One region of the Paenibacillus sp. FSL R10-2748 genome, then DNA from elsewhere that is predicted to be linked to it. Evidence: riboswitches for the same ligand, from Rfam matches in the RefSeq annotation. Region 1 holds a riboswitch; each other region holds the start of a gene.
The links. A riboswitch is a leader RNA that binds a small molecule or an ion and turns the genes downstream of it on or off. The one in region 1 is predicted to bind thiamine pyrophosphate.
Positions count from the first base shown of each region.

Region 2: it holds a riboswitch for thiamine pyrophosphate, as region 1 does, so the genes downstream of both, NSS66_RS16355 (ABC transporter substrate-binding protein) here and tenA (thiaminase II) in region 1, are expected to answer to the same signal.
Region 3: it holds a riboswitch for thiamine pyrophosphate, as region 1 does, so the genes downstream of both, thiC (phosphomethylpyrimidine synthase ThiC) here and tenA (thiaminase II) in region 1, are expected to answer to the same signal.
Region 4: it holds a riboswitch for thiamine pyrophosphate, as region 1 does, so the genes downstream of both, NSS66_RS06975 (thiamine phosphate synthase) here and tenA (thiaminase II) in region 1, are expected to answer to the same signal.

Region 1 is NZ_JBBOTK010000006.1:101,792-106,009, forward strand. Features, by position in the region: gene NSS66_RS18565 (NAD-dependent malic enzyme) at 1-1,565, shown strand, start outside; TPP riboswitch at 1,658-1,760, shown strand; gene tenA (thiaminase II) at 1,897-2,586, shown strand; gene thiM (hydroxyethylthiazole kinase) at 2,661-3,503, shown strand; gene thiD (bifunctional hydroxymethylpyrimidine kinase/phosphomethylpyrimidine kinase) at 3,500-4,218, shown strand, end outside.
Region 2 is NZ_JBBOTK010000005.1:53,621-57,838, forward strand. Features, by position in the region: gene NSS66_RS16345 (ABC transporter permease) at 1-690, opposite strand, end outside; gene NSS66_RS16350 (MTH1187 family thiamine-binding protein) at 687-980, opposite strand; gene NSS66_RS16355 (ABC transporter substrate-binding protein) at 1,413-2,456, opposite strand; TPP riboswitch at 2,648-2,757, opposite strand; gene NSS66_RS16360 (pyridoxamine 5'-phosphate oxidase family protein) at 3,028-3,462, shown strand; gene NSS66_RS16365 (bifunctional 2',3'-cyclic-nucleotide 2'-phosphodiesterase/3'-nucleotidase) at 3,684-4,218, shown strand, end outside.
Region 3 is NZ_JBBOTK010000005.1:412,370-416,587, forward strand. Features, by position in the region: gene NSS66_RS17945 (alpha/beta hydrolase) at 1-891, opposite strand, end outside; gene NSS66_RS17950 (IclR family transcriptional regulator) at 1,190-1,933, shown strand; TPP riboswitch at 2,089-2,201, shown strand; gene thiC (phosphomethylpyrimidine synthase ThiC) at 2,389-4,218, shown strand, end outside.
Region 4 is NZ_JBBOTK010000002.1:138,299-142,516, reverse strand. Features, by position in the region: gene NSS66_RS06980 (ABC-F family ATP-binding cassette domain-containing protein) at 1-1,280, shown strand, start outside; TPP riboswitch at 1,374-1,482, shown strand; gene NSS66_RS06975 (thiamine phosphate synthase) at 1,746-2,339, shown strand; gene thiO (glycine oxidase ThiO) at 2,404-3,552, shown strand; gene thiS (sulfur carrier protein ThiS) at 3,549-3,752, shown strand; gene NSS66_RS06960 (thiazole synthase) at 3,755-4,218, shown strand, end outside.

The sequences.
Region 1 (4,218 bases):
CATTGGAGAAACAGAGCGTACGGGCATATCAGCAGTTTCTCGCACAACCCACCATGCTGCGTAAAAATGCTTCTCTCAACGACCTTCACAACCGAAATGTCGTACTCTACTACCGGCTGCTAACCGATCATTTGAGTGAAATGCTGCCCGTAGTCTACACGCCGACCGTAGGAACCGCGATTCAAGAATATAGTCACGAGTACAACCGCCCTGGAGGCGTATATTTGTCGATAGATAACCCGAACGGTATTGGACAAGCATTCCATAATTCTGGTTTGAGCGGCCATGATGTGGATCTGATTGTCGTGACAGATTCCGAAAGTATTTTGGGGATTGGTGACTGGGGCGTCGGGGGGATTAACATTGCTATTGGCAAGCTTGCAGTATATACGGCTGCGGCAGGCATTCATCCTGGGCGGGTGCTGCCAATTGTACTGGATGTAGGCACGAATAATGAAAAGCTGCTGAATGATCCACTGTACATCGGAAACCGCCATAAACGAGTTCGCGGAGAAGCCTATAACCAGTTTATTGATACTTTTATCAGCAAAACGTTAGCGCAATTCCCGAAGGCGCTTTTACATTGGGAAGATGTGGGTAGCGTTAATGCGCGCCATATTATAGGAAAATACGGTCAAAGCATACTCACCTTCAACGATGATATACAAGGTACAGGAGCAGTGACCCTGGCTGCGATTCTTTCGGCGGTGGGTGTCACCAAGACTCCGCTGCGTGAACAAAAAATACTTGTTTTCGGCCCAGGGGCTGCAGGGATCGGTAACGCTGATCAAATTCGGGGCGCTATGATCGAGGATGGCCTTTCCGTAGATGATTCATTCAAGTCCTTTTGGGCCTTTGATTATCGCGGGCTGTTAACGGAAGATATGGAAGACGTATTGGAGTATCAGAAACCGTATGTGCGCAAAAAGGATGAAGTCAGCTCATGGACCCGGTCGGGTGACGGCAAAATACCGCTACTGGAGGTCATCCGTCAGGTGAAGCCTACGATATTGATTGGAACTTCCGGTGTAGCAAGTGCCTTTTCTGAAGAGATCATCAAGGAGATGGCAAAGCATGTAGAACGCCCGATCATTATGCCCATGTCCAATCCTACAAACCTTGCAGAAGCAGTACCCGAGGATTTGATCCGGTGGACAGATGGCAGAGCACTGATCGCAACCGGAAGTCCTTTTGAGCCCGTTACCTATAACGATACAAATTTTGAGATTGGACAGGCGAACAATGCCTTTGTTTTTCCGGGACTGGGTCTGGGTGCGATTGTGGTTAAAGCCAAAAGGATTACCCCTGCGATGTTTACAGCGGCAGCAGTTGCTGTTGCCAATGGTGTAGATTCGAATACGCCTGGCGGTGCGCTACTCCCTCATATCCGAAAATTACGCGAAGTTTCGTACGCTGTTGCGATTGCGGTTGCAAAAGCCGCGATTCAGGATCAGGTAGCGCAGGCGCACATTTCAGATGTGGAACAAGCTATACAAGATGCAATGTGGAAACCGGAATATGCCAAGGTCAAAGCAGTGGAAAGTGTAATTCATCATCCTCACTAAGCCCAAAACACCTAACTAGAGGAAATTTAATATTTTGCACACTATGTTTGACATAGCGTATGAACGTATGTACAGTAATAGTCAAAAGAATAGAAGTCCACTAGGGGAGCCAATATGGCTGAGACAAGAATGTATCTTGGACCCTTTGAACCTGATCTAGTTCGTACTAGCGTAGGAAAGTGGAGCCTTCGTATATAAGGTTTCAAGCGTTTTTTGCGTATTGGGCCTATTGTTGAAGCCGCTCCATTTTTCCGGGGCGGCTTTTTAGCGTTGTTCCGGAATTATATTCTTACAGGACTTCTTGCTCTTCAATTTAATGGAGGTGGGGAAATTGAGTTTTACACAAGAACTCCGTCGGCAGGCGGACGGCATTTTTCAAGCGATTTTTGAGCATCCCTTTGTGAGAGGTATTGCTGAAGGAAGTTTGACAAGGGGACAGCTGATTCACTATGTAAAACAGGACTTTGAATATTTGAACGCCTACATGCGGATATACGGCATCGCAATCTCCAAATGCACGAATCGGGAGGACATGGCTGTATTTAATGAACAAATCTCTTTTATTCTCCACAGCGAGGTTCATCCGCATCAAAATTTCTGTGCTGTCGCAGGGGTGAGCTATGAAGAGTTGCAGGGATATCCGCTCGCTCCGTCGGCTCATCACTATATCCGTCACATGCTGACGGTTGCGCATGAGGGCAGCCTGGGCGAGATCTTGGCTGTGCTGCTGCCATGTATGTGGACGTATGCCGAGATTGGTCGCAGGCTGCTGGATGAAGTAAAGCCGGATGAGTCTCATCCGTTCTATGAATGGATGGGCTTCTATGGAGACCAGCTTGATGATACAACACTCAAGTTCCGAGAACGTGTAGATGCTTGGGCGGAAGGCGCAACGGCTGCTGAGCGAGAGCGGATGATTGAGCATTTTATACTGAGCTGCCAGCTGGAATATAAGTTCTGGGACATGGCCTATAAGCAGGAAGAATGGCCGGTCCAGATACAGGCAGCGGTCTTGGAATAGTCAGCTTGGCAATTCGATGCGTGAAGTACAGTTAATGCCCTGTTGAACCACCAACTATAGAGAGGATAATCATTATGAGTACATGGGAAAAAAGTTATTCGGATCTCCTGACGAAGGTACAAAACAGCAAACCCCTCGTTCACAATATGACCAATGTGGTAGTCACTAACTTTACGGCCAACGGCCTGTATGCATTGGGCGCCTCCCCGGTGATGGCCTATGCACCCGAGGAAGTAGCAGACATGGCAAAAATAGCGGGAGCCGTCGTGTTAAACATCGGTACGCTGAACCGCGAACTGGTGGATGCCATGATCATTGCTGGACAATCGGCGAATGCACACGGTGTTCCGGTCCTGCTAGATCCGGTCGGTGCGGGAGCAACGAGCTTTAGAACTGAGTCGGCACTGCGAATCCTGAGAAAAGTCAAAATCTCATTGGTGCGGGGCAATGCAGCCGAAGTCGCGCATCTTGTTGGAGAAGCGCGTGAGATTAAAGGCGTAGATGCTGGTGACAGTGCTGACAGCGGAAATGTCGATCTGGCAATTCGGGCTGCTCGAACGCTCAATACAATGGTTGTCATTACTGGAAAAGAGGACGTCATCACCGATGGGGCCGAAGTACGAATGATTAGCGGTGGAGACGCGCTGCTCACGAAGGTAACCGGAGCAGGCTGCCTGCTGACCTCTGTGTTAGGTGCCTTTGCAGCTGTTGAACCCAACCTGCTGCTCGCAGGTACAGCAGGCTTGGCATTTTACGGTGCAGCAGCTTCCCGAGCCGCAGCACGTACCGCAGAGCTGGGGCCCGGCAGCTTCCAGATTGCCTTTCTCGACGAGCTCGCCAAACTACATACAGGTTCGCTAGAGGGGCATGTCACTGTCCGTGAAGCCGGAACAACCACAGCAGGTGGTGCGCGATGACAGACGTTCGTGTACCCAGAGCACTGACGATTGCCGGTTCGGACAGTGGCGGCGGGGCCGGGATTCAAGCCGATCTCAAAACCTTTCAGGAGCTTGGCGTTTACGGCATGTCGGCTATTACGGCCATTACCGTACAGAATACTTTAGGGGTCCACGGCGTATATCCGCTGCCACAGGAAGCAACAGCGGAACAGATCGAAGCTGTAGGATTAGACCTTGGAGTGGATGCCCTGAAGACTGGCATGCTGTTTAATGCGGGCATCATCCGTCTTGTGAGCAAGCAGATTCGAAAGTTCGGCTGGAAAAAGGTCGTCGTCGATCCCGTGATGATTGCCAAGGGAGGCGCTGAACTGCTGCAACTGGAAGCGGTGCAGGCTTTGAAGGACGACCTGCTACCCTTGGCCCTGGTCGTTACACCGAATATCCCGGAGGCAGAAGCCCTGACAGGGATCAGTATCCATACGATGGAGGATCGCCGCGAGGCTGCGAGACATATTAGCAGTATGGGATCAAAATTCGTTGTGATCAAGGGTGGCCACGCTGACGAGAGCGAGAGCAGCGAACAGATTGTGGACCTACTCTTTGACGGAACCGCCTTTACAGAGCTGAGCGGCAAGCGAGTACGGACTGTTCATACACACGGAACAGGATGCACCTTCTCAGCAGCGATTACCGCGGAATTAGGGAAAGGGATGTCTGTACCGGAGGCTATCTC
Region 2 (4,218 bases), on a different contig from region 1:
GCCGATGGCGGCAAAAATGAGGTCCGTGCGATAGGCCGATTTTTGCAGCAGCATATAATATCCAATTCCTTCACTAGCTCCGATCCATTCCGCAATGATCGCACCCATCACACTATAGGTAGCAGCAATTTTAACGCCAGAAAAGACTTGCGGCAGGGAATGTGGCAGCTCCAGCTTCATAAAAATAGCCATGCGGCTTGCACCCGACATCCGCATATAGTTCATCATCGTACGGTCTGTTCGAGTCAGCCCGTCCATGGCAGCTACAGCCACAGGAAAAAAGCATACTAGGGTAATGACCATCAGCTTGGGCAGCACCCCAAAACCAAACCACACCATGAGCAGCGGTCCCAGGGCGATGATTGGAATGTTTTGGCTCAGGATAAGCAGCGGATACAGGGCGGATTTGAGAAAAGGAATCGTATGAAGAACGATGGCGATCAACAGTCCCGTTGCTGTCCCTATCGCGAATCCCGCAAGTGTCAGACGAATCGTAGCCCATGTATGGGCACCAAGCAGCGCTGTCTGGGCTATGCCCTCTTGTACGATGAGGGATGGAGCAGGCAGCAGCCAGGATTCAACATGCAAATAGGAAACCGCCCCCTGCCAGGCCGCTAAAAAGAAGAGGACCGCCACAAAGGGCGGCCATACGCTTTTCCACCAGGATGCGTTCTTGCCTTTCGGATTCATGGGCGATATTTCTCGGTCAGCTTGTTCATGCTGATGCCTTGTGGGTTATGTGCGATTTTGATCTGTGAAATGACGCTGGGACTGCCCGCTTCCGTCAAAGCTTCGTGCATTTCTTTAACCACTTTCAGCAACTCGTCGAGCTCGCCCTCCATGGTCGTATCCAATGGATTCACCTGATGTTTGACACCGGAGCGCTGAATGACCTCAATCGCCTTATCTACATACGGGTAAGAGTCCTCGTTATTAGGAGTTTTAGGGATTACTTGAATACTGAGCAGTGTGTTAGCCATGCAAATTCACCTGTCCTTTATTTGGAGTGTTATTAAAAAAATATGGTGGTTTAAGGCGGGGAGACCGCTTCGCGGTTCATTTGATCTTACGATCGCTTCGCTTCTCCAGATTCAAATGAACCACTACGCTGCCAACCGCCTTAAAAGCACCCTATTTTTAAAGCTGGTTTGTGTGGCATTTTTAACACACAAGCGCACCTACTTAGCGCTTAGATAATATGAAAAGCTAAAGAATAAACCAAGTAGAACGAGAACGAAGTGGGCGGAATGGTGCTGTACAAGCGTTAGCGTTCGCCTTTGTACCCAGATTTCAACCTCTGGATATTCATAAAAGAAATCTGGGTACAGCAGCGATGGGAAGCACCATCCGACTGCGTAGTGGCGCTTTGTTCACTTCTCTAGATCAGTCTTATTTAGCGTTTTAACAAATGATCAACGCTTGGGCAGGAAACCGTTTGTGAAGGCTTTATCGACTTCCAAAGGCTTGCTGAGCAGCTTGCGTTCGTACATCCAGTCCGAATAGTTTTGCCATACCTCCGCTTTTTGCACACCCCATTGCGCGGCATCGTCCTGATAACGCGGGCTTAGCCATTTTTGGCTGGCAAGTACCAGTTTTTTATCCAGCTCCGGTACAGCTTTGCTTAAGATGTCTGCGGCTTCTTCCGGATGAGCGATAGTGTATTCATAGCCTTGTGCGGTAGCGTCCATGAACGCTTTGACCAGCTCGGGATCATTTTTTATTGTCTGTTCGTTGCTCACAATTACAGGTGTATAGTAATCGAGGCTTTTGGAATAATCTTTTACATACAGCATATCCAATGGCTCACCTCGAAGCTGGGCCTCGATTCCGGTCCATGCGTAGAAAATCCAGGCAAAGTCGATATCCCGCTTCACGGCTGTAAAATAGTCTGCATTGCCCATGTTGATGATCTTCACTTTGCTCACATCGCCTTTGTCTGAATCCATGATGGATTTCATGACCGCTTCTTCTACGGGAGAGCCCCAACCGCCGTATTTTTTACCTTCAAAATCTTTCGGGCTCTTAATTCCACGATCTACCGGGGCTGCGAAGCCTGAGGTATTATGCTGAATCACCGCAGCGATGGATACAAGCGGCACGCCTTGCGTACGAGCCTGTGTGACGCCTTCTTGGTAGCTGATACCAAAAGGTGCAGCATTAGAAGCAACCATTTGATCAGCTCCGCCTGAACCAGGTTGAACAATTTGGACATTCAAACCCGCTTTTTCGTAAAATCCTTTGTCCTTAGCGACATAGAGTCCCGTATGATTCGTATTGGGTGTCCAGTCGAGCACGACTTTAACATCTTTGAGCCCCTTTGCCGGAGTAGACGTTTGAGTGTCGGTAGCGGGAGCCGCTTCTTGGGATGTGGGGGGACTTCCACCGCAAGCGGTCAGGGTCAGGGCCATGAGCCACAGACTGATCAGTCCCAGGCTTAATATTTTCATGCGCTTCATCGTTGTGTTCTCTCCTTTAATTACCCGTTATCCGTCCAATCAGACAGCTTAAGTTACCCATTTTCTAAAAATAACATCTGCCGGATGCGATCTTTCCAACAACTTAATCTTCAACAAAAAAAGCGCCCCGAGTTTCCGGGACGCTTGCGCTTGTATATACCAAAGTAAGGGATGGTCCTATGTAAAAAAGGCACATCTTGCTTAAGCATTCCTACGCTGGCATTACCCAGATCAGGTTGTAAGGGTCAGTGTCTTGGGACACACTCTCAGCCGGCCGATTCCAGCACCCCTGGCATTGTATGGTTTAATGGGTTCATTTATTCGGGTTTACTACGACGATTATATGCCTTGAATGCGGGTCTGTCCAGCATGAAGGGAGAGGTGACGGTTCATTTGCCGAACGACAGGGTACACTTTTACTGTGAGCTTTGATCTGAAAATGAGCATGAATCAATTCGATTCGATCCGGTCATGTTATTTTCAGAACAGCTACGCAAGTAGGTTCAGATGGGCTGGTGCCCAATGGCGTGGCCGTAGAGAATTCTAATTCGTGAAAAGGAGTTGTTGTACTGTGGGTAAAACGGAAACATTGGATCGCAACCAACTGGAACAAGCCATTGTGAAGGCTTTGGATAACAACAAATTTTGCTCGTTAGGTACGGTAGAGGGTGGCAAACCGAAAGTACGCTATATGGCCCTTTTTAACGATGGAATGAACATTCATCTGGCGACAGATCGCAAAACGCATAAAGTAGAGGAGCTAAAGGACAATCCGAATGCTTATCTGCTGCTGGGTTATGAAGTTGGCGGTACGAAGGAAGTCGTAGAAGTGGAGGCTACCGTCCAGATCACAGCTGATGAGGGGCTGCGCAAACAAGTGTGGAACGATTCCTTGAAGGAATGGTTTTCCGGACCGGATGATCCCGATTATGTCATTCTGGACGTGAATCCGACACGCATTGAGTATGTGGGTCAGCAATCTGAGCGCCAGGTTTGGAAGAAGTAATACGAATATAAATGGATAAGCCGGTGAATCTCCGAGTTTTTTAGGAGGTTTGCTGGCTTTTTATTTTTTGAGAAAATTAATTATTTTTTCATAAATAATTTAAGTAAATGACTACTCTTTTATCTGGCGTTGGATTAAAATAGAAATGGTGGGTTCATGGCTTACATATATGTGCAAAAGTATGTATATGAGGCATACACCTTAATGAGGAGGGGTATATTTTGTTATTTCGTAAAAATTGGTTTAAAGGGTTTACAGCAGCAGTTGTGGCTTGTAGCATGCTGGTGTTTTCGGCCGCTCCATCCTGGGCAGCTAGCGATTCTCGCGATAGCGCTACGGTGAATTTGCGGATCATGGAAACAACGGATATTCATGCGTCGCTGATGAACTATGATTACTATTCAGACAAAGAAACCAACGAATATGGCTTGATTAGCACAGCTGGTTTGATCCAACAGGCGCGTAGTGAAACAAGAAACAGCATGCTGTTCGATAACGGTGATTTGTTACAGGGCAATCCATTAGGCGATTATATGGCCAGAAACAAAACCTATGAAAAAGAAGGCGGTGTCCATCCAGTCTACAAGATGATGAACTTGATGGGCTATGATGCGGCGACAGTGGGTAACCACGAATTCAACTACGGTCTCGATTTTCTGGAGAAATCGCTCAAGGGAGCCGATTTTCCTTACGTAAATGCGAATGTTTATGTTGACAAGGGGGGGCAAGCTACTAAAAATTATTTTACCCCTTATC
Region 3 (4,218 bases), on a different contig from region 1:
CCATACACTGGAAAGCGGGTTGGTTTGATTGGCAGCGAGCTTTTCCGCAATAGGATAAGGAGCTTTTTCATCCTGTGTACCATGCACAAACATGATCGGGAACGGATAGTTTTCCTTTTTAACTTCCTGATATGGAATTTGATGCAAGCTGGTTCCGTTCAAGACTGGAAACAGCAACTCCAGAATTTCCAAAGACGGATGTCTTGGCAGATTAATTTGATTGTGAATGTTATGGTACAGCGTATCTGGCTCCAGCAGGAAGGTGCTGTCCAAAATCATTGCGTCCACATCCTTGGTTTGCAAGCCCGCCTGAAGAGCGGTTCCTGCCCCCATGGAGAAGCCCCATACGATAATCTCCGACGAGCCGCGTTGCTTCGCAAGCTGAATTGCTCCGAGGAGCTGTTGGGATTCTGCTTTGCCTCCGGTTGCGACTGCTTTGCTGTTTTGTGACGCAAATCCATAATCGAACATGACCACATTAAAGTTCAAACTGTGGGCATAATGCGCCAGATCATACATGGGAATCCAGCTTTCTTCGCGGTTAGCCCCATAGCCATGACTGAAAATAATCGTTTTCCGCGATTGATCCGCCGGGATATACCAGCCTTGTACCATGCGGCTACCATCCTTGGCAGGGAAGCTGACTTCCTCATAAGGCATGCTTTTGGCCTGCATCGGATTAGAGTACAGTGGTGCAACGGTGGGATTCGTAAGTACCCATGCGATGTAAGCATGCAAGGCAATAAAACAAAACAACAGAAAAAAGACGACCGACAGCAGCAGAGCAATCACAACGTGCTTGAACCGCAGCAGACGGGGATTAAAGAGTGGGGTGGACGGCTCCTGAACAGCGGTCTGTAGCTGAGCGTTGCGCTGGGATGTCGAAATCATGTAAGAGCCTCCTTATATAAAATTGATCTTCGTTTCATAGAATTTAGGTATAATTCCACTTGAAAATAGTAGTGTAGATCCGTATAGATACCTATTATCGTATGATGGGGATTATCCAAAGTCAACGCCTGAACCGGAAAAGTAAAAATGATGCAAAGAATTGTCGATGTTTGTTCTCGTTCTGTAATATGGTTGTCACAAAAACATCGGTTTACAGTAGCCGCGACTATTCTATATAATTTATGTAACCATGTTTCATAGTGTGAAACGAATATGGATACAAGAGGAGCGGTTCACGATGGAAGACCGTAAATTAACCGTTCGCGCTGTAGAGCGTGCACTTGATATACTGCTGTGTTTTACCGCAGATTCGGATCTTGGCCTGACGGAGATTGCCTCCAAAATTGGTCTACATAAAAGCACGGTTCATCGGCTGCTGACTACGTTGGAGGATCGGGGCTTTGTCGTTCGGAATGCCGAAACGGAAAAATATCGACTTGGCTTCCGCATTTGGGAGCTATCCACGCACTTGTCCCAAAGCGACGAGCCGGCGGTGTTGTTACAGCCTGCAATGGAAGGACTACGTGATCGTCTGGGCGAGACGGTCAGCTTGTACTTACGTGACGGCAGCATGCGTATTCGCATACAAGCCGTGCAGAGCAATCAGGCGATCCGCAGGGTTGCGCCTGTAGGTGCGCGTATGCCGCTGGCTGTAGGGGCCTCCAGCAAAGTGCTGGCAGCCTTTATGCCGCCGCAGGAGCTGGAAGCCCTGCTAAGCGGGGATGAATGGCCGTCCTCAGTAGACCCGGAGGTCTATAAAGCCCAGCTGCAGGACATTCGCGAGAAGGGCTATGCGACCAGCTATGAAGAACGGGAGCCAGGGGCTGCTGCTGTGGCTGCCCCAATTGTAAACCGGAAGGGACAGGTCACTGCGGCTTTATCTGTATCCGGTCCGGTCAGTCGGCTTGCACCCGAGACGCTACATGACTTTGCTCCGATTTTGATTGAAGCGGCGAAGGAAATGGGGCTTATGCTTCCGTAACAAGAATGAACACAGTTGAAGCAAGCAGAGTGATTTGATGGGGAGCGTCTCCTTGGTAAAGGGAACCTAGAAGGGTTGCCAAAGCCATAAATTTAAAGTAGTCTGGTAAGGATGGCGGGATATCTGTTATAGCCGCCTCATGTGAATAGAAGTATCACAGTTACTGGGGGAGCCTGTAATGCCGGGCTGAGATGGAATCGTGCAAGATTCCGGACCCTTTGCACCTGATCTGGATCATACCAGCGTAGGGAAGTAATCGGCCATTGAAATGTATACGCGGCTGCTGTCTACGGTGACGCATTGGAATAGGATTATTCCACATGCGTACTGTCTGGATAGCTGCCTCGTTAGATTAGCCGGTTCCCTGGGGAACCGGCTTTTTTGCATAGATCAGCGCCACCCTGGGAATGGTTCCGGATCGGTGTGTCATTTCATCGAAACGGGAGGAATGGACAATGAAGCCGACAGAAGTAGAAGGAACAAAAGGAACAGAATTGAAATCAACAGAAGTAAGATTGGTAGGAACAAAAGAAGTTGAGGTAGAGAAGACAAACGGGGAGCAAGCCAGAGGGGTAACGCCCTTTCCAGGGAGCCGTAAGGTATATATTCAAGGCTCACGGCCGGACATTGCCGTGCCAGAGCGCGAAATTGCTCTTCATCCTACACATACGCCGCAGGGCACGGAGCATCATGAGCCATTGCGTGTGTACGATACGAGCGGTCCCATGACCGACGAAGCCTATCAGGTCGATATCCGTCAGGGCCTGCCTCCATTACGGCGAGCTTGGGCCCTGGAACGGGGCGATGTGGAGGCTTACGAGGGACGCGCCGTCAAACCGGAGGATAATGGACTGAAACCTGGCTCCAAACGGGAGACAGTTGAATTTCCCGGCGTGACCAACCGTCCGCTTCGTGCTTCGCAAGGTCGTACAGTGACGCAAATGCATTATGCGCGGCAAGGGATCATTACGCCCGAAATGGAATTTGCGGCGATCCGCGAAGGGGTGGAGCCTGAGTTTGTACGGCAGGAGTTGGCGGCTGGACGAGCCATTTTGCCTTCGAATATCAATCACCCGGAAAGTGAGCCAATGGTCATTGGGCGTCATTTTCACGTGAAGATCAATGCGAACATTGGTAATTCTGCGGTTACCTCCTCCATCGAGGAGGAAGTGGAGAAAATGACCTGGGCTGTGCGTTGGGGCTCGGATACAGTTATGGACCTGTCCACAGGCCGTAATATCCATACAACACGTGAATGGATCATTCGGAATTCTCCTGTACCGATTGGGACTGTACCGCTGTATCAGGCACTTGAAAAGGTGAACGGCGAAGCAGAAGCGCTGACGTGGGAGCTGTATCGCGATACGCTGATTGAGCAGGCGGAGCAGGGAGTGGACTATTTTACAATTCATGCGGGTGTATTGCTGAGGTATATACCGATGACGGCGAATAGAATGACGGGAATTGTATCCCGTGGTGGGTCGATCATGGCAGCCTGGTGCCTTGCGCACCATCAGGAGAATTTTTTGTATACGCATTTTGAAGAAATCTGCGAAATTATGAAAGCCTATGATGTGGCCTTTTCTCTCGGGGATGGTCTACGTCCGGGTAGCATCTATGATGCGAATGATGAAGCACAGTTTGCAGAGCTGGAAACGTTGGGCGAGCTAACGCAAATCGCCTGGAAGCATGATGTTCAGGTCATGATTGAAGGGCCAGGACATGTCCCTATGCATAAAATCAAAGAGAATGTGGATTTACAAATGGAGATTTGTAAGGAAGCTCCTTTCTATACCTTGGGACCGCTCACGACGGATATTGCCCCCGGATATGATCATATTACCTCAGCCATCGGGGCGGCGATGATCGGTTGGTTCGGGACGTCCATGCTGTGTTATGTTACGCCTAAGGAGCATTTGGGTCTGCCGAATAAGGATGATGTCCGCGAGGGTGTCATTACCTACAAAATTGCGGCACATGCTGCCGATCTGGCGAAGGGTCATCCACGGGCACAGCAGCGGGATGATGCTTTGTCCAAGGCACGCTTTGAGTTCCGCTGGCGGGACCAGTTCAATCTGTCGCTTGATCCCGAGCGGGCCTTGTCCTACCATGATGAAACGCTACCGGCAGAGGGCGCCAAGGAAGCACATTTTTGCTCGATGTGTGGTCCCAAATTTTGTAGTATGCGCATCACGCAGGACATTCGCGCTTATGCAGCGGATAAGGGGCTGAACACTCAAGAAGCAGTAGCTGCCGGGATGCGTGAGAAGGCAGAGCAGTATCGG
Region 4 (4,218 bases), on a different contig from region 1:
TTCCTTTGTTGGAATTGGAAAAGGAAATGATGCAGATTACTGACAAAATGGGGGATGCTTCTCCTGAAGAGTTGGAAGTGCTGCTGGAACAGATGGGTGAAATTCAGGAGCAACTGGATATGGGGGATTTTTACCTCATTGATGTGAAGGTTGAAGAAATGGCGAATGGACTAGGTCTGTCGGCCATAGGACTGGACCGGGATGTATCTGCACTTAGCGGTGGGCAACGGACAAAGGTGCTTCTTGCTAAGTTGCTGTTGGAAAAGCCAAATGTCCTGCTGCTGGATGAGCCTACCAACTATTTGGATGTAGAGCATATTGAATGGCTTACGCGCTATTTGAAGGATTATCCCTATGCTTTTATTCTTATTTCACATGATACTGAGTTTATGAACCAGGTCGTTAATGTTATTTACCATCTTGAATTTGCCAAGATGACCCGTTATTCAGCTAACTATGAAAAGTTTCTTGAAATGGCGGATCTGAACAAAGCTCAGCATATTGATGCTTATGAGAAGCAACAGGACTTTATTAAGAAACAGGAAGATTTTATTCAGCGTAATAAAGCGCGTGCCTCTACATCAGGCCGAGCAAAGAGCCGTGAAAAGCAACTTGATCGGATCGAACGTATAGATAAGCCTGAAGAAGCTGCGAAGCCAACCTTTCAATTCAAAGAAGCACGTGCAAGCGGAAAGACGGTATTTGAGGGTATTGATTTTGAGATTGGTTATACGCATGCCCTTTTGCCTAAAATGTCCATGACGATTGAACGTGGCGAAAAGATTGCTATTGTTGGCTACAACGGTGTCGGTAAATCGACATTGCTCAAAACCATATTGGGAAAAATACCGCCAATCAGTGGAAAAACCTATCAAGGTGATTTTTTGCAGCCCGCTTATTTTGAGCAGGAAGTAAAGGCGGAGAAAATAACACCGATTGACGATGTGTGGAATGAATTCCCACATTTGAACCAGCATGAGGTACGAGCGCATTTGGCGCGTTGCGGTTTAAAGAATGAGCATATCACGCGTCCGCTATCTGCGCTCAGTGGTGGAGAACAGGCTAAAGTCCGTCTTTGCAAACTGTTAATGCGTGAAAGCAACTGGGTACTGTTCGATGAGCCTACCAACCACTTGGATGTTAAAGCTAAGGATGAGCTGAAACGTGCCTTGAAGGAATACAAAGGGACCGTATTGCTTGTATCTCACGAACCGGACTTTTACGAGGATTGGGTAACCAAAACGTGGAATGTGGAAGAGTGGTCAAGTAAAGTTAACTAACATCAACTAAATCCAATTCTGCATATTTCACACGAAGTGGGGTTTGCAGAATTAGGAAAATATGCTAAGCTATCTTTAGCTTATACAATAAAATAGTCACACTAGGGGAGCCGCCCATGCGGCTGAGACGGAATAAATGGATTTCGGACCCTTTGCACCTGATCTGGGTTATGCCAGCGTAGGGAAGTGAGCGCCGTACAAACAAGGCAACACCATCTTATTTTTGTTTGTGCGTGGGACGATACACGTATACGGATATCATTGTCCGTTCGATTATTGGACGTTCGTTAAACCACTTCCTTGGGGAAGTGGTTTTTTTGCGTTTCGTCACTTTAAGTTGTTCGAGCTTCCGTAGACGATTCACATACAATCCCCTTTCATTACTGCTGGTAGACGTGACTGGCTAAGCTTAGATCTTTTAGTCCAATGTGAGGTGAAGACAAAATCGAATTACACGCAATTTCGATGGAAAAGGGCACTTTTGCACAAGCCGCCCAAGTGGCTGCTGTGATTTGTCCGTATGTTCATTATGTACACGCGCGTTTAAAACAGAATGGTGCCTCTGCATTGCTTTCTTTGACTCGCAGCATGGTGGAGCAGGGAGTTTCTTTGCAACAAATTGTAGTAAATGATCGTGTGGATGTAGCTTTACTTACTTTGGTTGGAGCCGTCCAGCTACCAGCTAATGGATTACCTGTAGCGGATGTGAAAAGCCTACTTCCAAAGGGTACACGCTGTGGAGTATCTGTGCATTCCTTGGAGGAGGCGCAGACTGCCGAGCGGGCAGGAGCGGACTATGTACTTTATGGTCACGTATATGAGACCCATTGTAAGCCCGGTATTGTACCGCGGGGTTTAGCTCAGCTTGAACATATTTGCAGGCTGTCGAACATTCCGGTGATCGCGCTGGGCGGCATACAACCGCACCATATCCCGGAGCTTTATAGGGCCGGAGCAAGCGGAATTGCGGTGATGTCTGGTATATGGAAGGCTGAGTCGCCCGTTGCAGCTGCGATGGAATATAGGCGAATGGCAGATCTTGTAGTTCACAGCCTGTAGCGAGAAAACGAGAGTAGAGGCAAGCTGAAAGCAGAATGGTTTATGGAGAGGAGACACGAAACAAATGCCAAAGATACACACAGAGGCAAGAGCGATAGGACACGCTGAATGCTTGGTCATAGGTGGAGGTGTCATCGGCAGTTCCATTGCTTATCATGTGGCCAAGGAGGGAAGAAGTACGATCTTGCTGGAACGATTGATCCCGGGTGAGGGAGCCTCAGGAGCAGCGGTTGGAATGCTGGCAGCGGAAAGTGAAGAGTTCACCGACTCTGAGCTGGCACGATTTGCTCGCATAAGTCGAGACGCATTCCCTGAGCTTGTCTGTGATCTGGAGCGTTTGTCGGGTATTTCGGTGGAATTCCGTACAGAAGGATTTGTGACCCCTTTCCATACGGAAACTGAAGGCCAAAAACGCTGGAAAGCTGCTAAAACGCGAGAGGATGATTGCCCTATCTGGTGGGATGCGAGGGAATTGGCCCGACGAATTCCAGGTTTGGATGAACAAGCGATCGGGGCAATATATCGTTCAAAGGAGACACAAGTGGCTCCTGTCCAGCTTTGTCGTGCTTATGCAGGTGCTGCTGCGGTGCTGGGGGCAACGGTATGGTCTGGTACACAGGCAGAGCAACTGGTCATACAGGATGGTCGAGTTTGCGGTGTCCGAACAGATAGTGGCTTTTTTTCCTGCGATCAGGTCATTATTGCTGGAGGCTTGGATAGCATGAAATTGCTAGCGCAGGTTGGATTTGAATATCCACTTTATCCGGTCAAGGGCGAAGCGGTAGCGGTCTCCTTGAAGGATCACCCGTTAGAATACACCATTTATGCTGATGATATTTACCTCGTGCCTAAACAGAATAACGAGCTTTGGATTGGGGCAACGAGCCTTCCGCATCAATATGACGAAGAGGTGACCGTAGGAGGCTTGGAGGGGTTGCTGGCACGTGCCTCTGCTTGGCTGCCGCGCGTCCGTGAAGCTTCTTTTATACGCACTTGGGCGGGCTTACGTCCGCAGGCCGCATCAGGTCATCCTTTTATAGGCACTGTCCCTGGGGTCGAGGGCGTATATGCTGCCGTCGGGCATTATCGCAACGGTGTCCTGCTGAGTGATGCTACCGGGCGTGCGATGGCAGCTATGCTTAATGGGGCTGGTGCGGCTGAACTTGGGATAAGTAGATTTTCTTCTGAGCTCCTCAAGGAGGAAAGCTTATGAAGCTGACGATTAACGGCCAGAGCCTGACCTTTTCTAATCGAATCACTCATGTGGATCAATTGCTACATGAGCTTGATGTAAAGGTGAAAACCGTAGTGGTAGAGCTGAATCGGCGTATATTGACCCGTGAAGATCATGATGAAGCGGTACTGAAGGATGGAGATTGCCTAGAGATTGTACATTTTGTGGGAGGCGGTTGATCATGTTAACCATTGGAAAAGCATCTTTTACCTCAAGGTTGTTGTTGGGAACAGGAAAATTCTCTGATCTGGATATCCAGTCCCAAGCCGTAGAGGCTGCTGAGACGGAAATATTGACGTTTGCTGTACGGAGATTGAACTTGGAGGAACGGGATAAGCAGCATTTTCTCGATATGCTGGATTTGAGCCGATATACACTTCTTCCCAACACAGCAGGGGCTACAACAGCAGAGGAGGCCATTCGTATTGCCCAATTGGCAAAAGCCTCCGGCTTGTGCGATATGATTAAGGTGGAAGTCATTGGGGATAGCAAGACACTGCTGCCTGACCCTTTTGAAACGTTGAAGGCTAGTGAAAAGCTGTTAGAAGAAGGCTTTATCGTGCTGCCCTACATATCGGACGATGTGATTCTAGCCAAGAGGCTACAAGAGCTTGGAGTACACGCCGTTATGCCTGGAGCTTCACC